Regions from separate parts of the Planotetraspora sp. GP83 genome, predicted to be linked through region 1. Evidence: riboswitches for the same ligand, from Rfam matches in the RefSeq annotation. Region 1 holds a riboswitch; each other region holds the start of a gene.

Region 1 (7,005 bases):
GGCTCCGCCAGAAAAGGCTCAGGTCCCCGATCAGGGCGCCGCTCTCCCGCAGTTCGGCGGCGACGCTCAGCGCCCGCCCCTCCTGCCGGAGCTCCGAGCCGCCGATCTTCTCCTCCAGCACGGCCCTCGTCTCCTCGCGGCTGTGCGGCTCCCAGTAGAGGTAGCGGGTCACCTCGGGGAGAGAGCGGAAGGAATGCAGGTCATCGAGGTCGCCGGGGGCGAAGGGTCGGAGCAGCAGCCGGGGGGTTTCGATGGGGTAAGGAGGCTTGAGCATCCGGAAAGCGTATGTTCGTGCCCGCGAGGGAGGCCAACGGTTATCGCGGAGCCCGCGGATGGGGAGATCGCGAAGGCGACTTTCCCAGGGGCGCGGCAGCCGTACCCTTAGATGAAGGACAAGTACAAGGAGCGACTGGATGAGTTCAGCCGGAGAGGGCCTGTCTCGTCCGTTGCCCGAGCAGGTCCGGTTACATGTCGTGGAGCTCGCGGCGCAGGTGCTGGGCTCGATGCCCGCGGCCACGGTTCCGCCGCCGCTGCGGGGAATCGCGAGGTTCGACCCGCGCAAGCGCGCCCGCCTCGGCAGCGCGCCGATCGCCGCCCAGCTGGAGAGCGACAAGGAGTTCCGCGAGCTGGTGGCCGAGGCGATCCAGACGGCCTGGCCCGAGCTGGTGGCCGGCCTCGCCGAGGGCACGGTGCCACCGGCGGCCGAGCCGGTGCTGGTCGCCGCCGCCGCCTACCTGACGCGCCCGCCGGGCTGGCCGGACCTGGTGGAGCAGGCGCGGGCGGACCTGGAGCAGGCGGCCTCCATCGGCACCCAGCGGGAGCAGGCGGAGACGCGGCTGCGCGAGCAGCTCGCGGCCCAGCGCGCCGCCGCGAAAGAAGAGGTGGACCGGGTCCGCGAGCAGCTGAGGGCCGCGCGCGCGGAGAACTCGGACCTGCGGCGGAAGCTGCACGACGCCCGCGAGCGGGTCAAGGCCGCCGAGGCGAGGGCGGCCGAGCTGGAGGCGGAGACCGCGGAGACCCGGGCCAAGGTCGCTGGCGCGAACGGCGCGGCCGAGACCGAGGTCCGCAGGCTCAAGGAGCGCCTCGCCGACGCCGAGCGCCAGCTGGAGGCGAGCCGCCGGGCGGCCCGCGAGGGGCGCAGCGTGGAGGACGCCCGCATCCGCGTCCTCATGGACGCCCTCCAGGACTCGGCGGCCGGGCTGCGCAAGGAGCTCGCCCTCCCCACGACGATCAGCAGGCCGGCCGACTACGTGACGGCGGTGACGCCGGGCGCCCCCAGCGTCGGCGCGGTCCCCGCGCGGGCGCTCGCCAACGACGATCCTCAACTGCTCGACCAGCTGCTCGCGATCCCGCATCTCCACTTGATCATCGACGGGTACAACGTCACCAAGACGGGCTATCCGTCGCTCACTCTGGCCGACCAGCGTGCCCGGCTCCTCACGGGCCTCGGCGGCCTCGCCGTACAGGCCCGGGTGGAGGTGACCTGCGTCTTCGACGGCGCCGAGCTGAACGGGCCGGTCCAGGTGTCGGCGCCGCGCGGGGTCCGGGTGATGTTCAGCGCGCCGGGGGAGATCGCCGACGACCTGATCCGGCAACTGGTGCGCGCCGAGCCCGCGGGGAGGCAGATCGCCGTCGTGTCCTCCGATCGGGAGGTCGCCGAGTCCGTGCGGAGGATGGGCGCCCGGCCGGTCCCCTCGACGCTGCTGCTCCGCCGCCTCGGCCGCAGCTGATTACGGTACGACTGATTACGGTACGGCCCGTACCCCTTGCGCTCAGTCATGAATGCCGTGAATACCTGCGAATAGGTTGAAGCTTCATGATCGCCTGAGTAGAGTCGCGCCGCGGGTTTCGGACTATTCCCAGGGGGCCTGAGTGCGAGGGCGTGTACCGGTGGCCGCTGGACTGGCCACCGCGTTTCTGTTGCTGCCGATCGCGGGCGCGCAGGCCGATCCCAAGCCCACAGTCGCACAGGTCAAGGCCAAGCTGCACAAGCTGAACACCCAGGCCGACCAGCTCGTCGACCGCTACAACGCGGCCAACGAGAAGTGGAAGAAGGCCAAGAAGCAGTACGGCGCGCTCAACGACGACTACAAGCAGCGGTACGGCAAGGTCGAAGCGCTCCGGGAGGGCCTCGTCTCGATCGCCGTGAACAGCTACCAGACCGGCGACTTCGGGTCGTGGGGCGGCGTGTTCTACAGCACGACCCCGGAGACGACGCTCAGCGGCCTCGCCGCGCTCGACCAGGTCTCCCTGGCGCGGACGACGCAGCTCCAGGAGTACGAGAACGCCATCAAGGGCCTCAAGCAGCGGCGGGACCAGAAGAAGACGGTGTTCGACCAGGCCGCGAAGGTCAAGGCCGACCTGGCGGAGCAGAAGGACCAGGTCGAGAAGCTCGTCAAGCAGCAGACGCGGCTGCTGCGCGATCTCGGGGTCTTCAACGCCGGCAATCCGAACAGCCCCGGCGTCGTCTACAACGGCCCGGCGTCGGGCAACGCGCGGGCGGCTCTGGAGTTCGCCTACAAGCAGGTCGGCAAGCCGTACCGGTACGGCGGGACCGGTCCGGGCTCGTGGGACTGCTCGGGGCTCGTCCAGGCTTCCTGGAACGCGGGCGGAGTCAGCCTGCCCCGGACGAGCTATGAGCAGTGGGCGTGGGGCGCGAGCCGCCGGGTGTCGCTCGACGAACTGCAGCCCGGTGATCTGCTCTGGCACGCCGGTTACGGACACGTGGGCCTGTACGCGGGTGACGGCAAGGTCGTCCACGCCCCTCAGACGGGGGACGTAGTGAAGATTGTCACACTCTCCGAGTACAACGCCGTGGGCGCCGTCCGCCCCTAAGATCATTAACTGCCGTGACTCATGTGACTAATGTGACGGCCTTCAGGTTGTGTTGCGCGAATTGTGAGCAGCATCACATTTTGGGAAATTCCGTATGGGTATGCTGCGGTTTTCTCTTTACCTCCGACCTCATTCGATCTTCATTCATGGTCCGCGCTTTGCCTGAAGCGGGAATCGCTAGGTAGCTTCTGGCCCGCGGCGAGCACGCCATGCCCGTCGGAAGTTCGGCCACCCGGCCGATTTCCCACCGAAAAATCCACGTGTCGCCGTCGTCGTCAACAGCCATCCCCCCGAGGGATCTCTGTGGCGGCGGTGACCTTGCCGAGTCCGTGCAGTCAGGAGGCACGGAGCCGGGGAACCATTCGACCTTCCATGAAGGTCCGGGGTGAATCGGCGCTCACAGCGCCGTAGGGCGACTTCCCCGCCCGAATCCGTCAGCTAACCCGGTAGGCGCAAGCGGAAGACCATAGGAGAGATCCTGTCTACCACCCCCGCACGTCTGTCCCGTATTGCCCGCCTCTCCCTGGGGGGCGTCGCGCTGACCGCTTCAGTCGGAGCCATCTCCGTACCTCCCGCGTCGGCCGACACGGTGGCAGTCACGGTCACCAAGGTGGCCACGGCGACGTCCGCGAAGACCGTCTCCACCCGGTCGACGTCGAAGAAGGCGTCGGCCAAGAGGTCCAAGAAGAAGATGAAGCTGAGCAAGGCCGCACGCCAGCAGGCCAGGGCTCGGCGGGCCGTCAGGGCCGCCAAAAGGCACATCGGCGACCCGTACCGGTGGGGAGCCACCGGCCCGCGGGCGTTCGACTGCTCGGGCCTCGTCCAGTTCGCCTGGCGCAAGGCCGGCGTCAGGCTGCCCCGTACGACATGGTCCATGCGGAGCGCCGTCCGGAAGAAGATCTCCTGGGGCCACCTCAAGCCTGGTGACCTCATCTTCACAAGCGGCGGTGGCCACGTCGGCATCTACGTGGGGCACGGCAAGATGATCCACTCGCCGCACACCGGCGCGCGGGTACGGATCGACAGGCTGGACTCCTACCGCAGGCGCACCTTCGCCGGAGCCGTTCGCCCCGGCACCTGACGGAGACCGGTTTCCCCCTCGGGGACGCCGGGCTGTGAAAGGGCCGCCCCACGATCGTTGATCGTGGGGCGGCCTCTTTCGTCGTTCCTACCTCCGCAGGCGGTCGGCGACGTGCTCGGCGGGCCTGCCGAGCACCCGCTCCAGGTCGTCGCTCTGACGTTCCAGCGCTCCCATGCGAACCTGCGTGTTGAGCCAGCTCATCGGCCCCGGCCCGGCGTCCGGCACCTCCCGGTAGGTCAGGCCGAGCGTGCGGGCAAGCTCCGGGTAGCTCCACAGCGGTCCGGTGAAGTCGTAGGCGCGGCCCAGGTGCCCGTCGCCGGTCAGCACGTTGGCGGCGGCCTCGGCCAGGTCGGAGCGGAAGGCGGTGTTGAGCCCCCGCCCGCCGGTGCTGCTGGTCAGCTCTCCGCCGGAGACACGCGGGAGGAACGCCTCGCTGTAGTAAGGGTGGCGCAGCATCGTGTACGGCAGGCCGCTGTCGAGGATGGCCTTCTCAGTGGCGTGGTGGGCCTCGGTGACGCCCGTCGGAGTGGTGTCGGCGCCCAGGAAGCTGGTGTAGGCGATGGCCCCGACCCGTACGTCCTTGGCGGCGGCGACGGCGGCCAGGTGCTGGGAGATCCTGCGCGCCGGGTCGAGCTCCGGGGAGGAGATGAGCAGGAGCCGGGCGGCCCCGTCGAACGCCTCCCGCAGGCTCGCCGGGTCGTCGTAGTCGCCCCGCCTCACCTGGACTCCTTCGGGGGCGCGGGCGGGGTCGCGGACGGCGGCGACCACGTCGCCCCTGGTGCGCAGGCGGTCGACGACCAGGCGGCCGAGCGCGCCGGACGCGGCCGAGATAACGATCATTAAGGCTCCTTTGAAGATCGCTCCTAGTCAACTCCCGGCGGAACGGCCGCCGCCACTGATTTTCCGCCGGGAGCCGAGCGGTGACGCGCGACCCGAGCCCCGCCTTCCGGCGGAGGCGGATGTCAATACGATGCTCGGCATGCGTGCTCTCGGCCGGGGGGCGGCGGCTGCGCCGCTGTGCGGGTTGTTGTGCGGGCTGCTGTGCGCGCTCACCGGGGCCGGGCCGCCCGATCGGCTGCTGCCGGAGGCGCGGGCGATCATCCGGGAGCACCCCGGGATGTGGGCCCAGGCGTCCGTCGCCAGGGGAGAGCACACGATCGTCGTGGGAGGACCCCGTCGCCTGGTCGCCGATCTGTCCGTGCTGGCCGACCGCGCGAGCCGTACGGTCGCCCGGGTCTGGGGCCCGGTGGACGCGGTGGTCCTCGTGCCCGGGACGGCGGAGCAGGCGGCGGCGCTGGCCGCGCCCGCGCGAGTGGAGGGCCTGGCGGCGCTCGCCGGGGTGGGCCGGGTCATCATCGAGCCGGACGGGTTCGCCCGGCTGACCCGGACCGGCCGCCAGGTCGTGCTCACCCACGAGCTGGTCCACGTCGCCACCGGAGCGGCGCTCACCGGCGACTTGCCCGCGTGGCTCGTGGAGGGCTTCGCCGACTACGTGGGCTACCTCGGCAGCGGGCTTCCGGCGCGGACCGTCGCCGCCGAGCTCGCCGCCGAGGTGCGGGCCGGCTCCGCGCCGCGCGAGCTGCCGGAGCGCGCGGATTTCCGGGCCGGGTCGGCACGGCTGGCACAGGCGTACGAGGAGGCGTGGCTGGCCTGCCGGTACATCGCCGGGCGCTTCGGCGAGCGGAAGCTGGTGGAGCTCTACCGCGCCGCCCTGCGCTACCAAGACACCCTGCGCTACCAAGACACCCTGCGCCACCACGACACGGGCCGGCAGGAAGACCGGGCGGGGATCGCCCCAGCCCTGCGGGAGACGCTGGGCATGACCCAGGCGGAGCTGACCCGGGACTGGCTGGCATCCCTTCCCGAGCAGCTGGGCATCCCCACCGCCCCCCTTCCCCGTGATCATGCACGGATTCCCGCATCCGGTCCGTGACCAGCCGATCCTTCATGCGTGATCATGCACGGACTCCCCGCTATCCCGCGAAAGCGGAACGGCCACCGCGTGGAGCTGCCACCATGCGGATTGCGACCTTGTCTTCGCATGATCACGCGAGCGAATGGCCCTGGTGGTGCGGGACGCCGGGGAATCCGTGCATGATCACGCGCGGGGGATGGGCCGGTCGCGGACCGGAAACGGGAATGCGTGCATGATCACGGGGAAGGGGTGCGGGGATGGGGAGGACGCTGATCGTCACCAATGACTTTCCGCCTCGGGCCGGGGGGATCCAGGCGTTCGTCCATGGGCTGGCCTCGCGGCGGCCGCCGGAGTCCGTGACGGTCTACGCCCCCCGGTGGGCGGGGTGCGACGCCTTCGACGCGCGGCAGCCGTACGAGGTGGTCAGGCATCCCGGCACGCTCATGCTGCCCACACGGCGGGTCGCCCGGACGGCGGCGGCGCTGGCGGGAAACTGCGACACCGTGGTCTTCGGCGCGGCGGCCCCGCTGGGCCTGCTCGCGCCGGCCGTACGGGCCGCCGGCCCCAGCCGCGTCGTGATGCTGACCCACGGGCACGAGGCGTCCTGGGCGCGGCTCCCGCTCGCCCGCGACCTGCTCCGCCGCATCGGCGAGGGGGCCGACGTGGTGACCTACCTCGGCGGCTACACGCGCCGCAGGCTCGCGCCGGTGATCCCCGAGTCCAAGCTCGTACGGCTGGCGCCCGGCGTGGACACCTCGGTCTTCCACCCGGGGGCGGGCGGTGACGGCATCCGCAAGTCGCTGGGCCTGGAGGGGCGGCCGGTCGTCGTCTGCGTCTCCCGGCTGGTGCCCCGCAAGGGCCAGGACATGCTGGTCCGCGCCTGGCCGGCGGTGCTCCGGCACGTCCCCGGCGCGGCGCTGCTGCTGGTCGGCGGCGGCCCGTCCCGCCAGGCGCTCGAACGGGCGGCCGCACGGCACGGCGTGAGGGAGTCGGTCGTGTTCACCGGCTCGGTGCCGTGGACCGCCCTGCCCGCCTACTACGACGCGGGGGACGTGTTCGCGATGCCGTGCCGCACCAGGCTGGCCGGGCTGGACGTCGAGGGGCTCGGCATCGTCTATCTGGAGGCGTCGGCCACCGGCCTGCCTGTCGTGGCGGGCTCCTCCGGGGGCGCCCC
Region 2 (7,005 bases), on a different contig from region 1:
GGAGGGCATCCTCGCGCCGGTCAGCGCGGCGCCTTAACCACCACCGTCCCGGCGACCTTGTCGTGAAGCCCCTGCTGGAGAGGCTTGTCGATCAAGATGAACAGGCCGGTCACGAAGGCGAAGGCCCCGGCTAGGTAGTAGAGCACCGGAATGCCGTAGAGCGCCAAAACGCCAGGGTAGAGAGCGGAGCGCTTCATCAGGGCGGACGAATCCAGGGGCGCGCCGCCCACCCCGACGACCTTGATCTTCATGACCTTCTTGCCGATGGTCTGGCCGTCCTTGGAGTGCAGCGTGTAGTCGTAGGCCGCATATGCGCCGAAGGCGATCAGCGCCGCGAGGAAGCCCGGCAAAAAGAGGGTCCCCGCCGGGTTCTCCAGGAGATCCGCGACCGAGGGCCGGAAGATCGAGGTGAGGATGGCGGACAGAATCGCATAGGCGACCCCGAAGATGACGTTGTCGATGATTCGAGCGACCAAACGCTCCCACCATTCGGCGAGGGGCGCGGGGGCTCCGGGAGGAAGGGGAGCCCCCTGCGGGGCCCCATAAGGACCCTGAGGAGCGCCATAAGGGCCCTGCGGAGCACCATAGGACCCGGGCGGCGGATATCCACCGGGCGGGGGCGGCGGAGCCGAGCCATAAGGATTCTGGCCGGGGGGCGGTTCCGCGGTCATTGGTCACCTCTCGTGACTGCGATCGGACGTGCGTTGGTCAAGCATCGCACGGAGAAGCCCGCCCGTTACGGATTTTCCGTCCCGCTCTTCGCGCGGCTACTCTCTTGTGGCGAAGATACGAAAAACGGGGCCGATGGTCCGTTCCATCGGCCCCGTTTTGTGGCACTACTTGATCTTGACCACGATCGTGTTGGCGACCTTGTCGTGCAGAGCCTGCTGCAGCGGCTTGTCCCATAACAGCCAGAGCACATTCACCAAGGCGAAGATGCCGACGAGGTACTCCACAATGGGAATCCACCGGAGCAGCTGCGGCCCGTAGAGCACGCCGGCCCGCTTTCCGGCCACCTCCGTGGAAAGACCGCCCGCGTCGAGCGTGCCTCCGACCGGCACGACCCTGATTCCCATGACGATCTTGCCGACGGTCTGCCCGCCCCTTCTCAGCATCAGGAACTCGTACGCGACCATCACGGCGCCGCCGACGAGGGAGGCGAGCAGCGCGGCGAGGAAGAGACCGGTCGTATCCACGTGGTTGCCGGTTCTCAGGTCGTAATAGCCCTGCGTGACCACGACAGCCGTGATCGCGGCCGACACGATGCCGAACGGGATGCCGACGATCACGCCGTCGATGAGCCTGGCCACCAGGCGCTGCCACCACTCGGCCAGCGGGGCCGGCGCGCCGGGCGGGATCGGGGCCCCGGCGCCGTACGGCTGGCCGTATGCGGGCTGGCCATAGGGCGGCTGGCCGTAACCCTGCTGGCCATACCCCTGCTGCTGGGGCTGCTGGCCGTACTGCTGCTGGGCGTATCCCTGGCCGTACGCCTGCTGGTCATAGCCGGGCTGGGCCTGCCCGTACTGCTGCTGCCCGTACTGCTCCTGGCCATACTGCGGGTACTGCTGATACTGCTGGCCGTGCTGCTGGTCCTGGCCGTACTGCTGAGCCTGCTGGCCGTAGCCCGGCTGCTGAGCCTGTTCGCCATACCCCGGCTGGCCGTACGCGCCGGACTGGCCATAAGGCTGCTGGCCGTACTGCTGCTGTGCCTGCTGGCCGTAGCCCGGCTGCTGGGCCTGCTGGCCCCACTGCTGCTCCTGGCCGTAGCCCGGCTGCTGGGGCGGCTGCCCATAAGTGGGCTGCTGAGCCTGCTCGCCATATCCCTGCTGGCCGTACTGCTGGCCGTACTGCTGGCCGTACTGCTGGCCGTACTGCTGGCCGTACTGCTGGTCGGGGCCGCCGTACCCGCCCTGGGCGGGCTGGCCGTACGCGCCCGACTGGCCGTAGGGCTGCTGGGCGGGCTGCTGGCCGTAACCCGGCTGACCGCCCTGCTGGCCGTAACCCGGCTGACCGCCCTGCTGGCCGTAACCCGGCTGACCGCCCTGCTGGCCGTAACCCTGTGCCTGCTGGGGGCCCGTCTGCTGGCCCGGGTGCCGGTAGCTGACGACCGTGACGTCGGGGTCGTAGTCCTGGGCGGGCGCGTCCGGGTTCTGGCTGTTCTGCCCGTGGCCCGACGGCGGCGGCGGGGAGCCACCGGAGTCGTCCTGGGGGTACGGCGGCTGTCCAGTGCTCACCGTGTCACCTCTTTCGAGTGCGCGTGCGGCACATGTCAGGCACGCATGCTGATATTGCCCAAAGTAGCGACAGGCCTATCAACAGTCACCTTTCCACCAAGTCAGCACCAGGGTCAAGATCGACGATCTAGGCGCGATCCACCTGGGAAGAGAGGTGGAGCAGCATCCGGGTGTTGCCCAGCGTGTTGGGCTTCACGTGTTCGAGATCAAGGAACTCGGCGACGCCTTCGTCATAGGAGGCGAGCAGCTCAGCGTAGACCTCCGGGGATACCGGAGTGCCCTGGATGGGGACGAAACCGTGGCGGCCGAAGAACTCCACCTCGAACGTGAGGCAGAAGACCCGGCGGACCCCGAGCTCTCGCGCGGTCGTGATGAGCGCGCTGACGATCCGGTGGCCAACGCCCCTTCCGCGTGCCGACGGGTCGACGGCGACGGTCCGAATCTCGGCCAGGTCCTCCCAGAGCACGTGCAGCGCGCCGCAGCCGACCACCGTGCCGCCCACCTCGGCGACCCAGAACTCCTGGACGTCCTCGTACAGGGTGACGGTGCTCTTCTCCAGCAGACGGGGCCCCACGCCGGAGTACGCGTCGACGAGGCGGCGGATCACGCGGACGTCCGGTGTCGTGGCCCGGCGGACGACCACGGCCGGGGGGCCGGGCTCCATGGGCGTCTGCTCCGCGACCTGCTCCATGGACCGCCAGCGTAGTCGGCCCCGGCCGGCGGATCGATGCCACGAGGGTCGGCGCGAGCGGCCGGAAAGCGGCTTAAGGCATTAACGGCCAGTCCCTAACACGGCCCCAGAGGTCACTCCGTCACCAGGGGTGACCTTGAGAGCACCGCGCCCCCACTCGCCTCACCTTCAGCTCGCCTTCAGGTTTTGCCGTGTCATGGACCTGCGCTGACCGAAGCCCGCAATGTGTCAAAGGTGTCTAAACGCAGGTAAAAGCCGGTATATGGTGACAACTACCGTGATCAGGCCGTGATCGTTCGGTAGTGAAACCTAGACGGGATCCGGAGTTCTGGTTGAGCAAGAACTCCGCGTGCACTAGTGTCCAGCGACGATGCCGGTCGTCGCGGGTGCTTCGCGGAGGCCGGACCGCCGAGTCTTCTGAGCACGTAGGTGTGGAGAGGAGCCGGGGACCCAACTGTGCGGATCCGGAATCGAGTCAAGGGAACGTCGATCCCAGGTCAACAAGGGGTGAATCCGAAAGGTAGGGCTACTCCGGCCCGAACCCGTCAGCTAACCCGGTAGGCGGCCAGGAGTGCCGTGTGAACGCCGTGAGGCCGTCAAGGCCCCCGCGGCGACCAGTTCGTGCGGCACGACGTAGGAGAGGAGCTTGGTTGCGCATGCGTGGAGGACGGCCGTCGGGGAAACACGCCCGTGGCCGATGGCCCGTGGCCGGTACGTCCATGTCCGGACCCATCCGCAGGCTGGTCTTCGTGGGCGTCGCGCTCACCATGATCACCGTGGGCGCCCCCATGGTCTCCGCCACCGCCGATCCCAAGCCCAGCCTCAAGCAGCTCACAGCTGAGGTGGAAAGCCTCTACACCGAGATCGAGACCCTCACCGAGGAGTACAACGGCGAGCGCGTCCGTCTCAAGTCGGCCGAGCGGTCGGCCGCGGTCGCGAAGAAGACCCTCACCAAGAGCGAGTCCGAGCTCGCCCTCCGCCGCCAGAAGGCCAGCCTCGTCGCGCAGAACTCCTACATGACCGGCGGCTTAGGCTCCCCGCTCGCGATGGTCGGCTCCACCGACCCCGAGGCGTACCTCGACCAGGCGTCCGCGACGTACGCGCTGGAGATGCAGCAGGGGCAGGAGGTCGCCGAGGTCGCCAACGCCATGAAGGCCGCCGAGCGGGCCAAGGCGAGCGCCACCGCCCGCCAGGCCGAGGTGAAGAAGCTCCTCGCCGGCATCGAGGCGCGGCGCACCAAGATCAGCAAGCTGGTCAAGAAGGCCGAGAGCAACCTCTACAGCAGGGTCGCCGGCAGCATCAGCGGCGGCCGGGCGACCCGGCTCTCGTTCCCCGTCGTCGGGGAGGGCAAGGCGGCCGAGGCGGCGCGCTGGGCGCTGAGCCAGCAGATGAAGCCCTACGTCTGGGGCGCCGAGGGTCCTCGCTCCTTCGACTGCTCGGGCCTGATCATGGCGGCCTACCAGACGGTCGGGATCAGCCTCCCCCACTACACCGGCGACCAGTGGACCTCCGGCACCCACATCCGCCGGGAGGACATGCGCCCGGGTGACCTCGTGTTCTTCTACTCCGACCTGCACCACGTGGGCATGTACATCGGCGGCGGCTACATGGTCCACGCCCCCCACACCGGTGACGTGGTCCGCATCGCGAAGCTCGGAAACCGTCCCTTCGCGGGAGCCGTACGGATCGCCGACTAGGCGAAGACGGCGGCCGGGCCGCGCGCGTTAGATGAGGCGGCGGCGGGCCGCCCACGCGACCGCCTCGATGGCGGTCGCCACGCCGATCTGGTCACAGATGTGGCGAAGCCGCCGCCGAACCGTGCGGCCGCTCACGTCGAGGCTGCGACCCACCCGGTCGGCGGTCACGCCCTTGGCCAACTCCGACAGGAGCAGGATGTCGTCGTCAGTGAGACCGGCACGTTCGAGGTCCGCGGCGATGCTGTCCCCCCGGGATACGAGGTCGGGAAACCCCATCGTCTGTCCTCCCCATGACGATGATTGGTCGGCCCACCTTCAGGGAAGGTAAACGCCCTCGTCAAGGTCGTCAAGGTTTGCCCTTGTCTAGAACGCCGCTCGCCTTTCTTTGAGTGAAGAGAATGAGCGACAGAAAGAGCGGGAGAACGGAAAGAGGGAGAGCGGGAAAGCGTGGAAGCGGGGAAAGCGCCGTGATCATGCAGACCTTCCGCAGATGCCATCTGGCCTGCGCCAACCCCCGCCGTGATCTGGCAAAGGTTCCCGCGCGCACCCATTGACCTGCTCCAACGCTCATCGTGATCAAGCAGTTCTCGTCCCAGTGCGAGGATGGCGCACCTGCATGATCACGGTCGATGTACGGCCATCTCAGAGGCCCTTCCCGGGAAGCCATGCATGATCACGAGTGGCGTATGGGCAGCTCAGCGAGCCGTCGGAGAAACCGTGCATGATCACAACAAAAGAAAGAGGGCGTGATCACAAACAATGGGTGGGCGCTCTGCTCAGCCGGTGGGCCTGACCAGCTTCTCCCGGCGCACCCGCATCTGCTCAGGCAGCTCGTCCATGGTCACACAGCGTACAACGGATCATGTCCCCAACAGCTTGCGCACCCGGTCGCGGCCGACGGCGAGCAGCAGCGTGGGCAGCCGCGGCCCGGTCTCGCGGCTCACCAGCAGCCGGTAGAGCAGGGCGAAGAACGTGCGCTGGGCGGCCTTCAGCTCGGGCGTCGCCGCCTTGGCGCTCAGGTCGAGCCCGGCCTGGATCTTCGGCACGCCGTACACGAGCGTGGTCAGGCCGTCCAGCGACCAGTGCGCGTCGAGGTTGTCCGACAGCAGCCGCAGCGATTCGCGCTCGGCGTTGCCCAGGGTGTCGAGAAGCTCGGTGTCGGGCTCCTCGCGGACCTGCGTGCGCTCCTCGGCGGGGACGTAGGTGGTCACCCAGTACTGGGCCCTGTCAAGCCGCGGCCGCAACTCGTCGAGCCCTGAGATCTCGTGGTCGAACTCGCGGAGGATCCGCAGGGTCTGCTCCTCGTCGCCGGTGGTGATGTCCGCCACCGAGGCGAGTGTCCGGTACGGCAGGCGCCGCGGTGTCTCACTGAGCGTCACCGACGCGGTGGACGTCGCACGGCGGTAGGCGGCCTGGTCGGCCGGGAGCGCCGAGCCGTCCGCGATCTTCTTGGACAGCGTGTCCCACTCGTCGTACATCCGCTGGATCTCCTGGTCGAAGGAGACCTTGAACGACTGGTTGGGGCGCCGCCGCGCGTAGAGCCAGCGCAGGAGCGCGGGCTCCATGATCGAAAGAGCGTCCGCCGGGGTCGGCACGCCGCCCTTGGAACTGCTCATCTTGGCCATGCCGCTGATGCCGACGAACGCGTACATCGGCCCGATCGGCTGGGCGCCGCCGAAGATCTCCCTGACGATCTGGCCGCCGACGACGAAGGACGATCCGGGCGAGCTGTGGTCGACCCCGGACGGCTCGAACACCACGCCCTCGAAGGACCAGCGCATCGGCCAGTCGACCTTCCACACCAGCTTGCCGTGGGTGTGCTCGGCCAGGATCACCGTCTCGGCGTGGCCGCACGCGCAGGTATAGGCCAGGGCCGTCGTCTCGTCGTCGTACGAGGTGACCGTGGTCAGGTCGCGGTCGCAGACGGAGCAGTAGGGCTTGTAGGGGTAGTAGCCGCCGACCCCGGAACCGTCGTCCTCGCCCGCCGCGCCGGAGCCCTCAAGAGCGGCGGCCTCATCGTCGTCCACCGTCTTGGCACCGGGCTTCGCCTTGGTGCGGTACTGGTCGAGGATGGCGTCGATCTTCCGCCGCTCACGCATGGCGAGCAGGACCTGCTCCCGGTAGGCCCCGGAGGCGTACATCTCGGTCTGACTGATGCCGCGGAACTCGACGCCCAGCTCGGCGAGGGCGGCGGCCATCGGCGCCTTGAAGTGCTCGGCCCAGTTCGGGTACGGACTGCCCGCCGGGGCCGGGACCGAGGTCAGCGGCTTGCCGATGTGCTCGTTCCAGGACGGGTCGACCCCCGCCGGGACCTTGCGGAACCGGTCGAAGTCATCCCACGACAAGATGTGCACACACTCATGGCCGCGCCGCCTGATCTCGT
Region 3 (7,005 bases), on a different contig from region 1:
CGCGTCCGACACGATCATGGCGTCCGCCCCGGAGTCACGCGCCGGAGGGGCCGCCGCCATCGAGGAGACGGCCTACGAGCTGGGCGCCGGGCTCGGCATCGCGGTCCTCGGGACGATCACCACGGTCGTCTACGCGCCGGTTCTGGGGGTGATCCCCGGTGTTCCCAGGCACCTGATGGCCCAGGCCCGGGAGTCGCTCGCCGCCGCGGCCCATGTGGCGGCCGAGACTGGCGGCACCGCCGGGCCCGCGCTGCTCGACGCGGCCCGCGTGGCCTTCGTCACGGCCCTGCACAGCACGGTCGTGGTGAGCCTCGCGCTGCTCTCAGTGACGGCGCTGGCCGTGGCCGTGCTGGTCCCCCGCTCCTCCTCACCCGGGAGGGCACCCGCGCCCGCAACCGGGCCCCGGCCCTCACCCCCACTTGCGCCCGCCGAGGAGCGCAGGCCCGTCTCGGCCTGACCCCGGCCATGTCGTGGCGGGGGCATGCATGAGACCGCCGGTTATGGGGAGATTGTCTGGGCAAGCCACCCCCAGCCCCCCAGAATGAGTGCCGTGAAGAGAACCCTCCACGATTTAGCCTCGCTGGCCGCCCGGATGGGCGTCGGCGGGATCTTCTTCGCCAACGGCTGGCACAAGCTCGAAGCCGGCCTCACCGCCACGGGCACGGAGTTCGCCAAGCTCGGCGCCCCCCTGCCCGGCTTCTGGGCGGCCGCCGCCATGCTGATCGAGCTGATCGGAGGGACGCTGCTCATCGCGGGCCTCGCCGTACCAGCCGTCGGCCTGCTGCTCTTCGCCGAGGCCGTCGCCGTCTTCATCCTGACCGCGGGGGACACCGGGCTGCCGCTCACTGGAGGCGACATCGAGCTCATCGTGGCGCTCGGCGCCGCGTCCGTGCTGCTGGCCGTCGGAGGGGCCGGCCGCATCTCGGTCGATCACATGGTCGTCATCAAGCGGCGCGAGGCCGAGGCGGCCGAGGACTTCGCGGCGGAGGCGGAGGCCGACGCCGTGATCGCCGCCCTGCGCGAGCCGAGGACGCCGGCCCCGGCCGACCGGCACGCGACGGAGCTCACGGACCGGGCCGAGCCGGGGTCGGCCGGGAAGCCGAAGGGATCGCCGGTCGAGCCGGCCACCCGGAAGGGCGCCGGCGCGAAGGGGCCCGTCACCTTCCCGGCCTCGTCCTCATCCTCAGCCTCGGCCTCGGCCTCGGCGTCATCCGGCGACAAGGACGGCACGGCCTCGAACACGGCCGGGAACACGGCCTCGAACACGGCCTCGAACACGGTCCCCAAGGGGCGGCTCCGCCGTACCAAGCGGGACGAGACGACGGAGAGCCCGGCGGAGAGCCGCAGCGAGGCTCCCTCACGCACCGCGGAACCGGGCGACACCCTGGTCGCAGGAAGGCGCACGCCCGCCGAGCCCGACTGAACCCTGGAACCATCCCTGGCGCCTGCGGGAGCGAAAGCCGGCCACTCCACGCGCCCGCAGGGACGGCCGGCAGCCGGTTCGGCTCAGCGGCGGCCGAGGGCGCGCAACTGGTCGGGAGTCAACGAGGAGACGTTCTGGTCGACGGGGGCGTCGGTGTACTGGTGGATCGTCCAGGACTTCCAGTCGGCGGGCGGCGTGACGGCGCCCATGGCCTCGCTGTAGTTGGCCACCCACAACGGATAGTCGGCCAGGCCGTAGCCGTAGGTTTCGGCGAAGTTCCAGCCGCTGTAGAACAAGGGTGTGACGCCGGTCTTGGCCTTCACGTACTCCAGCCAGGTCTTGGCCCACGCGTTGACCTGGGCGACGGACTGGTCGTCGGCGGTCTCCAGGTCCAGCACCAGCAGGTCCCCGGGCTTGGCGGGCTGCGCGTTCACCACGGAGAGGAAGTGATCGGCCTCGGCGACGGGATCGTTGCCCGGGTGGCCGTAGTGGTAGGCGCCGCGCACGATGCCCTTCTTGGCGATCTCGTCCCAGTGCCGGGCGAAGGAGGAGTCGTCGAAGGTCAGGCCCTCGGTGGCCTTGATGATGCCGAACTTCGCCGGGCTGGCACTCCAGTCCCAGTCGGACTCGTAGCCGGAGACGTCTTCGCCGTAGGTGAACCCGTCGGCGTGCGCCGGGCCCGTCAGAAGGCCGGTCGAGACGGCGGCCGACAGAGCCAGGGTCACACCGGCGATGGCGGACCGCAGACGCCTGCCGGGGAGGCTCAGCCGGCGCTTGGGAGAGGGAGAGGTCGAGGAGAGTCGCTGGTGGGGCATGTAGGGGTTGGCTCCTTGCTTCCATACCGCCTACCGGGTTAGCTGACGGGTTCGGGCGTGGAAGTGCCCTACGGGCGCGGCTGGGGGGCCGACGCTCCGATTCACCCCGGAAAGGTGGGTCCCCGGCTCCGCGAGGTGCGGATTCGGCGGCCGGCGCTCCGGTCGGGACGGATCCCACCTGAGACGCACGGTCCGGGCAACTGACCGGCAACGGAACAACGCGGGGGTCAACGCCGTCCGTGCCGTGGGGACTAAAGGTACACATAACGCAACTAGGATGTAAAGAGTACAAAACGGTCAGTCAACGGCGCCTGTCAGCCACGGCTCCGCGATGGGGGCCTTCAGGTGAGGGCGCGCAGGAGGCCCGGCCAGGGCGGCGGCGTCGGCCCGGGTGAGCGCGCCCCCCACGGTCACCCCTCCCGCCGGCATGAACGGCACCTGATCGAGAGCCCGCACCAGGCGCCGCGTGCCGCTGCGACTTTCTCACCGCACCCCTGTGGCGCGTCAACCTGGACGGTATCCAGCAGGTATTGAGTACTTAAACATGCTATATTTCCCGAATGGATACCGGCTGCGAATATGACGTTCTGAGCGTGGACTGTCCCTCCCGTGTGATCCTCAACAGGATCGGCGACAGATGGACTCTGTTGATCATCGTGGCGCTGAGCCGCGAGGTTCTGCGGTTCTCCCAGCTCCGCGCACGGGTCGGCGGAGCGACTCCCAAGGTCTTGACGCAGACGCTTCGAGCGCTTGAGAGAGACGGGCTCGTCAGCCGCGAGGTCTTCCCCGTGGTGCCGCCCCGCGTCGAATACCGGCTCACCGAGCTGGGCCGTTCGCTCCTGGAACCCATCGCCGCGGTGAAGAAGTGGGCCGAAACCCACGTCGAGGAGGTCCTGGAGGCGCGCGAGCGGGCCGACGCCATGGCCTCCGCGTCCTCCATGTCCTCCGTGTCCATGTCCTCCGTGTCCTCGTCCATGGCCGGGCCCCGCGCGGGCGTGCTGGGGTAACGATCATGTCGAGCGCTTCCGGACCGCTGCCGGTCATCGATGTGAGCCCGCTCACCGGCCCCGACTCTCCCGGCGAGCGTACGGCTGTCGCCCGCGAGATCGAGGCGGCCTGCCGGGACAGCGGGTTCTTCTACGTCAGCGGCCATGGGGTGTCCGCCGAGCTGATCACCCGGCTGGACGGCGCCGCGCGGCGGTTCTTCCGGCTCCCGCCGCAGCGCAAGTTGGAGATCTCCATGGACCGGGGCGGCCGGGCCTGGCGCGGCTTCTTCCCCGTGGGCGGGGAGCTCACCTCCGGTCGTCCCGACCTGAAGGAAGGGATCTACTTCGGTGTGGAAGGCGCGGCCGACGACCCGAGGCCGCTGCACGGGCCCAATCTGTTCCCGGTCCAGGTGCCGGAGTTGCGCCCCGCCGTACTCGCCTATCTCGACGCGCTCACCGGGGTCGCGCAGAGCGTCATGCGCGGGATCGCGCTGAGCCTCGGGCTGGAGGAGGATTACTTCGCCTCCGGCTACACCGCCGCGCCGACCATCCTTTTCCGGATATTTCACTACCCGCCCTCGCCGCCGGACTCGATGGACTGGGGGGTCGGCGAGCACACCGACTACGGCCTGCTGACCCTGCTCCTCCAGGACCACAACGGCGGGCTCCAGGTCCACACCTCACGGGGCTGGATGGAGGCTCCGCCCATCCCCGGCACGTTCGTCTGCAACATCGGCGACATGCTCGACCGGCTGACCGGCGGCCACTACCGGTCGACGCCGCACCGCGTGCGCAACCTGAGCGGCCGGGACCGGCTGTCGTTCCCGTTCTTCTTCGACCCCGGCTGGGACTGCGAGGTGCCGCCGCTGCCGTCCCGCCCCCAACGCGACGGCGGGCGCCCGCGCTGGGACGGCCAGGACCTCCGCGCCTTCACCGGGACGTACGGCGACTACCTCCTCGGGAAGGTGTCGAAAGTCTTCCCCCAACTGCGGGCCGAGGTCATCGACTAACTGGCTGTGCTGTATCCAACAGGCGCAAACGTGTAATCAAAAGGAGGCCATCGCCCACGACATCTCGGCTTCGGCCCCGCGGTCGCGATGGCGGGCGGAGTGGCGCTGTTCCTGCTCGGCGACGTGTGGTTCCGGCGTGTCTTCGCGCTCGGGCACGCACCGGCGCGGCTGCTCGCGGCGCTGGTCGTGGCGGCGAGCTTCCCACTGGGGATGTGGTCGTCGGCTGCCCGGCTCGGCACCCTAGTGGCTCTTCTGGTCGTCACACTCTCCCTGGAGCGCGCCCCGTAGGTGCTCGGCGACCTCGCACATCGACGGCACCGGGCCGCCGTCCGCCAGAGATCCCGCGACGAGGCGGCGCAGCAGCTCTCTGAGCGTCTCGCGCTCATGGTCGTCGAGGGGGCCCAGGAAGTGCGCCTCGGCACGGTCGATCTCGGCCGTGACCTGCGCAAGGCGCTCGACTCCGAGCTCGGTCGCCGCGATCAGCCGGTTACGCCGGTCCGCGGGGTCCGGGCGCCGCTCGACCAGGCCGGCCTTCACGAGGTCGTCGACCAGGTAGACCATCACCGTGCGGTCGAGGCGGAGCTGACGGGCCATTTCGATCTGGTTGCGGGCGCTCTCGTGGACCGCCGCCGACAGCACCAGATATCCCCGGTGACCAGCGGGAAGCGACTCCGCCGCGAGTTTGGTCACCGTCAGGTGGGCATGCAGCGCCTGACCCAGCAACCATCCGAAATCCACCTCAAGGCCGGCAGGGAGCTCGCACGCCAGTTCTCTCACGCTTTTATGATAGACGGCGCCTTGACAGATGGGCTTGACTTAAGACAGTCTGTCATGCTGACGATTTCAGTCGGTGAAGCGCTCCACCCTGCGCAGCTTGTTCATCGCGTCCAGAGCGGCGACCTTGTACGACTCGGCGAGCGTCGGATAGTTGAAGACGGCGTCGACCAAATAGTCGATGGTGCCGCCGCAGCCCATGACCGCCTGGCCGATGTGGATCAGCTCGGTCGCCCCCGTGCCGAAGACGTGGACCCCGAGCAGCGAGCGGTCCTCCGGGGAGACGAGCAGCTTCAGCATGCCGTACGTGTCGCCGATGATCTGGCCTCGGGCCAGCTCACGATAACGGGACACGCCGACCTCGAAGGGGATCAGCGCGTCGGTCAGCTCGTCCTCGGTCCGGCCGATGAAACTGATCTCCGGGATGGTGTAGATGCCGATCGGCTGGAGCCCGTGCATGCCGCTCACCGGCTCGCCGCAGGCGTGGTAGGCCGCGAGCCTGCCCTGCTCCATCGAGGTGGCGGCGAGCGAGGGGAAGCCGATGACGTCGCCGACGGCGTAGATGTGCGGCACGGACGTCCGGTAGAACTCGTCCACCGTGATCCTGCCGCGCTCGTCGGCCGACAGCCCGGCCACCGGCAGGGCGAGCTTCTCGGTCATGCCCTGGCGCCCGGCCGAATACATCACCGTGGCCGCCGGGATCTTCTTCCCGCTCTCCAGGATCGTCAGAGCACCGCGCGGGTGCCGCTCGACCGCCGCGACCGTCTCGCCGAACCGGAACGTGACCGCGAGATCGCGCAGGTGGTACTTGAGCGCCTCGACCACCTCGAGGTCGCAGAAGTCGAGCATCCGGTCGCGCCGCTCCACCACGGTGACCTTGGTGCCGAGCGCCGCGAACATCGAGGCGTACTCGATGCCGATGACACCCGCGCCGACGACCACCATCGAGTCGGGCACCCGCTCCATCTGCAGGATGCCGTCGGAGTCGATGATCGTCTGGTCGTCGAACTCCACGCTGCCGGGCCGCGCCGGCCGGGTGCCGGTCGCGATGATGATCTTCTCGGCGGTTACCTTGACCTCCTGGCCGCGGTCGTCCACCACCGCGATCGTGTGCGGGTCCACGAAGTGCCCCGACCCGGTCAGGACGGTCACCCGGTTGCGGGCGAGCTGGTTGCGGATCACGTCGATCTCACGCCCGACCACGTGCCGCGTCCGCACGGTCAGGTCGGTGACCGTGATGTCCTCCTTCACGCGGTAGCTGCTGCCGTACATGTCCCTCTGGGTGAGCCCGGTGAGGTACAGCACCGCCTCGCGCAGGGTCTTGGACGGGATCGTTCCCGTGTTGATGCACACTCCGCCGAGCATGTCGCGGCGCTCGACGATGGCCACCCGCCGCTCCAGCTTCGCGGCGGCGATGGCGGCCTTCTGGCCGCCCGGTCCAGACCCCAGGACAAGAACGTCGAAGTCGGTCACATCGACAGTGTGAGTGCCGGAAGCCGTACCGGAAAGACCTTGCCCGGCTTCACCGGTGCCGATACGGCGCGTGAAGCGGGGCTCTCAGCCGCGATGCCACGCTGAGCAATTCGAGTGCAACCCGTCATCAAGCAAGATAGGGAAACCTGGCCCGCATGTGGAAAGACACGTCGCAGTACCTGGGCGAGCTGCTCATATGGGAGATCGAGGACTACCTCAGCGCGCAGACGGCGAAGCCGGACAAAGCGCGCGTGGCGTTCATCCGGCTCGCCGACCACTGGGCAGCGGAGACCATCGCCGCCGAGCTCGAGTCGGGCGGCAGCTTCTACGCCGCCGCCAAGCGCGCCCACGCGCTCGGCATGACGCTGCCGGGCGAGATGTTCGGCGTGGTGTCCCGGGCCGAGCGCCCCGAGATCTTCGAGGCGGTGCCCGGGACCACGTTCCCGCCCATGGCCGAGGGCGACGGCTACGTGATCATGCGTCTCGTCGCCTTCGAGTCCTGACCTGGGTCGCCGGTTCCCCTC

What was found. Region 1 has a riboswitch for cyclic di-AMP ahead of ABH927_RS06565 (C40 family peptidase). Riboswitches for the same ligand answer to the same signal wherever they lie in the genome.
Region 2: another riboswitch for cyclic di-AMP. It lies ahead of ABH927_RS31575 (NlpC/P60 family protein); the one in region 1 lies ahead of ABH927_RS06565 (C40 family peptidase).
Region 3: another riboswitch for cyclic di-AMP. It lies ahead of ABH927_RS29885 (glycoside hydrolase family 25 protein); the one in region 1 lies ahead of ABH927_RS06565 (C40 family peptidase).

Annotation. Positions count from the first base shown of each region.
Region 1 is NZ_JBGCBZ010000003.1:375,374-382,378, reverse strand. It holds gene ABH927_RS06580 (GNAT family N-acetyltransferase) at 1-274, opposite strand, end outside; gene ABH927_RS06575 (NYN domain-containing protein) at 414-1,730, shown strand; gene ABH927_RS06570 (NlpC/P60 family protein) at 1,891-2,835, shown strand; cyclic di-AMP (ydaO/yuaA leader) riboswitch at 3,145-3,303, shown strand; gene ABH927_RS06565 (C40 family peptidase) at 3,425-3,916, shown strand; gene ABH927_RS06560 (NAD(P)H-binding protein) at 4,004-4,756, opposite strand; gene ABH927_RS06555 (hypothetical protein) at 4,896-5,849, shown strand; gene ABH927_RS06550 (glycosyltransferase family 4 protein) at 6,089-7,005, shown strand, end outside.
Region 2 is NZ_JBGCBZ010000033.1:27,880-34,884, forward strand. It holds gene ABH927_RS31560 (RDD family protein) at 21-671, opposite strand; gene ABH927_RS31565 (RDD family protein) at 837-2,234, opposite strand; gene ABH927_RS31570 (amino-acid N-acetyltransferase) at 2,362-2,925, opposite strand; cyclic di-AMP (ydaO/yuaA leader) riboswitch at 3,322-3,504, shown strand; gene ABH927_RS31575 (NlpC/P60 family protein) at 3,645-4,622, shown strand; gene ABH927_RS31580 (LuxR C-terminal-related transcriptional regulator) at 4,650-4,898, opposite strand; gene lysS (lysine--tRNA ligase) at 5,483-7,005, opposite strand, start outside.
Region 3 is NZ_JBGCBZ010000028.1:70,710-77,714, forward strand. It holds gene ABH927_RS29875 (MFS transporter) at 1-457, shown strand, start outside; gene ABH927_RS29880 (DoxX family protein) at 551-1,423, shown strand; gene ABH927_RS29885 (glycoside hydrolase family 25 protein) at 1,507-2,238, opposite strand; cyclic di-AMP (ydaO/yuaA leader) riboswitch at 2,251-2,397, opposite strand; gene ABH927_RS29890 (hypothetical protein) at 2,536-2,694, opposite strand; gene ABH927_RS29895 (winged helix-turn-helix transcriptional regulator) at 2,799-3,245, shown strand; gene ABH927_RS29900 (isopenicillin N synthase family dioxygenase) at 3,251-4,234, shown strand; gene ABH927_RS29905 (hypothetical protein) at 4,322-4,522, shown strand; gene ABH927_RS29910 (MarR family winged helix-turn-helix transcriptional regulator) at 4,475-5,011, opposite strand; gene sthA (Si-specific NAD(P)(+) transhydrogenase) at 5,078-6,481, opposite strand; gene ABH927_RS29920 (hypothetical protein) at 6,637-6,984, shown strand.